DNA from 2 places in the Flavobacterium oryzicola genome. Region 2 is predicted to be linked to the other one. Evidence: riboswitches for the same ligand, from Rfam matches in the RefSeq annotation. Region 2 holds a riboswitch; the other holds the start of a gene.
The links. A riboswitch is a leader RNA that binds a small molecule or an ion and turns the genes downstream of it on or off. The one in region 2 is predicted to bind S-adenosylmethionine.
Positions count from the first base shown of each region.

Region 1 (3,216 bases), 1.9 Mb from region 2:
CGGCAGACAGAATGTTTACTATGATTGACGGTGTGCTTGCCTATTCTAAAATCAATGCCGACTCGCAAAAAGCAACAATCGTTGATCTCAATGAAGTCATAAAAAGCATAGAAACCGATCTTGAAATTTCACTTCAAAGAACAGGCGGAAATATTTATTATCAAGGGCTTCCTGTTATTGAAGGAGCTTCCGTACTACTCTATCAGTTATTCTATAATCTGATAAACAATTCTATTAAATTTGCTAGAGAAAATGTTCCGCCACTGATTACCATTAATGCAAAAGAACAAATTGAAGGCGGTAGAAGGACAGCTGTAATTACGGTAGAAGACAACGGAATTGGGTTTGATCTCGATCAGACTGGACGCATTTTTGAAACTTTTACCCGTCTAAACTCTAAAGACCGTTATGAAGGAACTGGCTTAGGATTATCTCTTTGTAAAAAAATAGCGGAACGTCACGGAGGAAACATTACCGCAACCGGAATTGCTGATAAAGGAGCTGTTTTTAGTATTACACTGCCATTTGAACAAAGAGAAAAAGATATTTAATCATGAGTAAGAAAATAATATTATTAGCTGACGATGATCAAGATGACGCAGAAATGTTTTGCGAAGCCTTGGCTGATATAGATGAAAATATTGTTTGTCATTGTGCAGAAAATGGTGATAAAGCATTGAAAATGCTGAAAAATCAAGATAAAATTCCAAGTGTCGTTTTTTTAGATTTAAATATGCCTATTATGAATGGGTGGGAATGTTTGAAACAATTAAAATCGGAAGAGAATTTTAAAGATATTCCGGTAATTATGATTTCTACTTCTTCGCACAAAAATGATATGGAAGCAGCTGGGAACCTTGGAGCATTCTGTTATTTTGTGAAGCCAAATAATTTTAACGATCTAAAACAAGTCCTCGGATTAATTACTTCAAATCTCGAAAACGGATTCAAAGAGCCTCTTTTAAATCTGGAAAAGAATAAATATCTGCATCTTTTTCTTTAGAATTTATAAATGCATTTCGATTCAGAATCTAAAAAACGTATGAATTTCTTTTATAAATAAGAATTTCAAAATAAACTTATTTTTTGTTTTAATGTTTTGATTATAAGTGTTTTATTGGGTTGTTAAAAAGCGCTTTTTTAATTAATTTGAAAAAAACAAAATTTAAACTTGATTAATTCGGTAGAATTACTATATATTTGTATCAGAAAAATTATAAAATGATACTTATCCAGAAAGACTGAGGGAATAGGCCCATTGAAGTCTTAGCAACCTGTTGCCGAATAAGGTGCTAAATCCTTCCGCAAAATGCGGGCAGATAAGAAAGATTTCATCCGTAAATCTGTTTAAGATCATCCAATTAAAAATTATTAAAATGAAAACTGAATCAATTTTATATGCCGGTTATGAGCTTTTGAATATAATTTTCGAAGAAAATAGTCTGGCCGTTTTTCGAATGTAAAACACCAATTCTCTCTTAGATTTTCTTTTTAAAATGCAATTTGCTGATGGTTTTTTCATCGGCCAGAAACTCTTTTGTCTAATCTTAAAAACTAAAAATAAAATGAAAAAAATACTATTAGGTTTTGCTTTGTTTCTTGGAGTTGTTCAAACTCAGGCACAGGAAAGTAATTTACAATTAAAAGGAACTGTTGCAGATACTGTGGCGCAATACGTTTACTTGCAGAAGTTTCACAATAAAATGTTTACCACGATTGATTCGGCAAAAGTAAAAGACGGAAACTTTAGTTTTAAAACAAAAGTAAAAACACCAGATTTATACGGATTAAGCGTCAATACAGAAAGTTCGCCATTGTATGTTTTTCTTGAAAAAGACCCGATTACGGTAAAACTAAGTCCGAAGAAATATTATACAGCCTCTGTGGTTGAAGGTTCAGCTTCACAGGATTTGTTTGAAGCCTATAAAAAGAGCAAAGATGTTGAAATCAGCAAATTCATAACAGAAAATCCAAAATCTATCGTTTCGGCTTATGTATTATACAGAAACTGGTCATATAGATTAACGCCAGAGCAGATTACACAAAATATTGCTTTGCTAGATAAAAGTCTTCAAAACACCACTTACGTGAAAGAATTAAAAGAACTGGCTATTGTTTTAGACGGATTAGCAGTAGGTAAAAAAGCCCCAGATTTTACAGCCAATGATCCTGATGGAAAGCCAGTTCGCCTTTATGATAATTTGAAAGGGTATACTTTAGTAGATTTTTGGGCTTCATGGTGTGGTCCTTGCCGAAGAGAGAACCCGAATATTGTAGCGGCTTACAAAGAATTTCATGAGAAAGGGTTTAACATCGTCGGGATTTCTCTGGATAAAAAGAAAGAAAACTGGATTAAGGGAATTAAGGATGATAATTTAACCTGGACACATGTTTCTGATTTGCTTTTCTGGAACAGTGCCGTTGCCAAATTATATGGTGTAAGAGCTATTCCAGGGAATTATTTGGTAGATTCTAAAGGAATAATCGTCGCGAAAAACCTGCATGGAGAAGAGTTGCAATCTACATTAAAAAGACTTTTAGGGCAGGCAAATTAATTTATTTAAACACATAGTAACATAGTTTTTCTTTATCTAAAAAGGCATTTCATTTGTTTTAACAAACATAGCTATGTGTGAAAATCTAGATTTTTTCAAATACCTATTATTTAGAATATAATCTATGTTTCTATGTGTTTAAAAAGATTCAATCAATAATAAATTTAATTAATTAAAATGACAAGGATATGAATGCTATTGAGCCAACAACAAAACCAACAGAGCCTGAATGTTACTTTTCTAAATTTAGAGAAAATACAATAGGAATTGACCATACTTTTGAATCGGTTTATGGAGAACAAAATCTAGTTTACGCAGACTGGGTTGCCAGCGGAAGATTATACGCGCCGATTGAAGATATAATGCTCAATAAAATTGGTCCCATGATTGCCAATACGCATTCGCTTTCAAGTCAGACAGGAAAAACCTCGACTTATGCCTATCAGCATGCGAGAGATATTATTAAAAAGTCCGTTAATGCCAACGAATCGGATGTTTTGGTAACTACAGGAAGCGGTATGACGGCAGCTTTATCAAAACTGCAGCGTATTATGGCGCTTCGAACCAAATCGGAAGAAGATAGACCTGTGGTTTTTATTACTCACATGGAACATCATTCTAATCAGGTTTCGTGGTATGAAACAAATGCCGAAGTGGTTAT
Region 1 covers NZ_CP117879.1:2,917,802-2,921,017, reverse strand. Annotated here, with positions in the region: gene PQ463_RS11735 (PAS domain-containing sensor histidine kinase) at 1-551, shown strand, start outside; gene PQ463_RS11730 (response regulator) at 554-1,003, shown strand; SAM riboswitch class I at 1,226-1,326, shown strand; gene PQ463_RS11725 (TlpA disulfide reductase family protein) at 1,566-2,555, shown strand; gene PQ463_RS11720 (aminotransferase class V-fold PLP-dependent enzyme) at 2,744-3,216, shown strand, end outside.
Region 1: linked by a shared signal. The riboswitch ahead of PQ463_RS11725 (TlpA disulfide reductase family protein) and the one ahead of PQ463_RS20465 (homocysteine S-methyltransferase family protein) in region 2 are both predicted to bind S-adenosylmethionine.

Region 2 (3,216 bases):
ATGCCAAATAGAATCGTTTTCTATTGTTACTGTATAAGGTCTTTGATCTTCTATTTGATCTTTACCATATGATTCAAACAAAATAGGCTCTGCTATTCCAACAGCTGTTTCTTCTTTTGTAACTAAACAATCTTCACATTTAATGCTTTTCTGAAAAACTGTATTTGTTGTGTAATTACAACTAATCAACATTAAACTAAACAGAAACAAAAATTTCTTCATTATTCAAATACCGGTGCCACACGTGGCTTATAATCCTTTGCAACCTCAGCCATTAATCGAATATGATCTGGTGTTGTTCCGCAACAACCTCCGATGATATTGATTAAATTATCTTCTAAATACTCTTTAATGAATACCTGAGTCTGTTCTGGCGTTTCATCGTATTGTCCGAAAGCATTTGGTAATCCAGCATTTGGATGCGCTGAAACATTAAAACTTGTATTATGTGCTAATGTTTTTAAATATGGTTTCAGCAAATCGGCTCCAAGGGCGCAATTGAATCCTACACTTAACAACGGAATATGCGAAACTGAAATCAAAAACGCTTCAACTGTCTGCCCAGAAAGTGTTCTTCCCGATGCATCTGTAATTGTTCCTGAAACCATGATTGGAATATCAATATTGCGTTCTTCTTTTACTTCTTCGATTGCAAAAAGTGCAGCTTTTGCATTTAACGTATCAAAGATTGTTTCTACTAAAAGTAAATCACAGCCACCGTCCATTAAAGCTTCTGCTTGTTGTTTGTAGGCAATTCGTAAATCGTCAAACGTTACGGCTCTGTAACCTGGATCATTTACGTCTGGCGACATACTTGCCGTACGGTTTGTTGGTCCGATTGAACCGGCTACGAAACGTGGTTTTTCTGGATTTTTTGCGGTAAACTCATCGGCAACCTCGCGTGCGAGTTTTGCCGATTCGTAGTTTAACTCGTAAACCAAATCTTCCATGTGATAATCGGCCATACCGATTGTCGTTCCAGAGAAGGTATTGGTTTCTACAATGTCAGCACCTGCTTCAAAATAAGCGGCATGTACATCGCGGATTGCTTGTGGTTGTGTTAGGGATAGTAAATCGTTGTTTCCTTTTAACGGATGTGGAAAATCTTTGAAACGCTCTCCTCTGAAATCTTCTTCTGAGAAATTATAGCGTTGCAACATTGTTCCCATTGCTCCATCAAGGATTAGGATATTTTTTTTTATTGCTTCTTGAATTGTTATTGCCATGGCTTATTTTTTTAGCTTCTGAGATCCTAAGGTTCTAAGATGCTAAGTTTTTTTTTATTATGATTGTGAAGTTTAAACCTAACAGGTTTTTAAAACCTGTTAGGTTTGCTTCGGATATTTTTTTTCACATTAATTCCAAAAGTGCACTATTGCTGGCTCATTAGCCCCGATTGAAGTGGAAATTATTTTGCTTTTTCCTTTAAAAAGCAAAATGATTGCAACGTAAAGCGGGAACTACTGACTGCAAAAATGCGCCAATGATTCGCTCCTGATACAGGATCTGTTTCAGTAAATATTATATGTTATCGAGAAAAGTTTTGAGAAATACGAGTATGTATTTGTGTTATCTATCTTTAATACTGGAAAATGTCGTATAAAGTAGAATTTAGCACCTTCTTTATGATAAAGGGTTGCTAAGGTTTCATCGGGTCTATCCCTCCGCCTTTCGTGATAACTGACAATAATTTTAAGAACAGTGCAAAGGTATGAAATAGGGTTTCGATTTGCAAATGTTTTTTTAAAGATGCTAAGACGCTAAGATTCTGAGATTCTAAGTTTTAAAATTGGCTCCAGATTTTCAAACATATCCCACGGTTTCAACCGTGGGAAACGTATTGTCATTATGCATATTGATTATCCGCTGTCTCAATACAATGTGCTCCAGTGGTTGAAACCACTGGCCATGTTTTTTATACATCTTCTAAAAAATAAAGCCCAAACTAAAAGTTTGAGCTTCCTATATAAAATCTTAGAATCTTAGCGTCTTAGCAACTTAGAACCTTAGACTATCGCTTTCACAACCGCTTTCGGAGCCTCTTTACGAGTTCCGTCAAAACCGTCTACACCAGAAACTGTTGTATATTTCAATACGTATTTTTTACCTGGGTTGATGATTGAGTAAGCAGCTTGGCACATTAAAGTTGCTTCGTGGAATCCGCAAAGAATTAACTTTAATTTTCCTGGGTATGTGTTTACGTCTCCAATGGCAAAGATTCCTGGAATGTTAGTTTGGTAATCTAATGCATTGTTTACTTTGATGGCATTTTTCTCGATTTCTAATCCCCAGTCACCTATTGGACCTAATTTTGGTGTTAATCCGAAAAGCGGAATGAAATAATCACATTCGATTTTACGGTGTGCTCCGTTTTCTTCGATATCTAATGATTCAACATGCTCAGCACCGTTGATTCCGATAACTTCTGCCGGAGTGATTAATTTGATTTTTCCAGCTGATTTTAATTCCTGTACTTTTTCTACAGAATCTAAAGCTCCTCTAAATTCGTTTCTTCTGTGGATTAAAGTTACTTCTGAAGCTACGTTTGCTAAGAAAATTGACCAGTCTAATGCTGAATCTCCTCCTCCTGCAATTACAACTCTTTTATCTCTGAATTTCTCAGGATTTTTGATGAAGTATTTTACTCCTTTATCTTCATAAAACTCGATATCTTCGATAAGTGGTTTACGAGGCTCAAAACTTCCTAAACCTCCAGCGATTGCGATAACTGGCGCGTGGAATTTAGTTCCTTTGTTTGATGTTACTATGAAAGTTCCGTCTTCTTGCTTTTCAACTGTTTCGGCACGTTCTCCTAATGTAAAACCTGGCTCAAATTGTTTGATTTGCTCCATTAATCCGTCAACTAAATCTCCGGCTAATACTTCTGGGAATCCAGGAATATCATAAATTGGTTTTTTTGGATATAACTCTGATAGTTGTCCTCCTGGTTGTGGAAGCGCATCTAAAATGTGGCATTTTAATTTTAGCAATCCTGCCTCAAAAACGGCAAATAAACCTGTTGGGCCCGCTCCAATTATAAGTATATCTGTTTTAATCATTATGTTGTTGTTTATAATCATTCTTAATAACGCAAAGAAACGAATAAATCCTTGTACTTTCAATGATTTTTATCATTAATTTCTTTCCGAAACTTTTTTACTCTCTATTTTTTAATGAAGAGGTAATCTCATTCATTCTTTTACATCGGGTTAAAAC
Region 2 covers NZ_CP117879.1:4,855,719-4,858,934, reverse strand. Annotated here, with positions in the region: gene PQ463_RS20470 (YbbC/YhhH family protein) at 1-222, opposite strand, end outside; gene PQ463_RS20465 (homocysteine S-methyltransferase family protein) at 222-1,226, opposite strand; SAM riboswitch class I at 1,567-1,683, opposite strand; gene PQ463_RS20460 (NAD(P)/FAD-dependent oxidoreductase) at 2,007-3,059, opposite strand.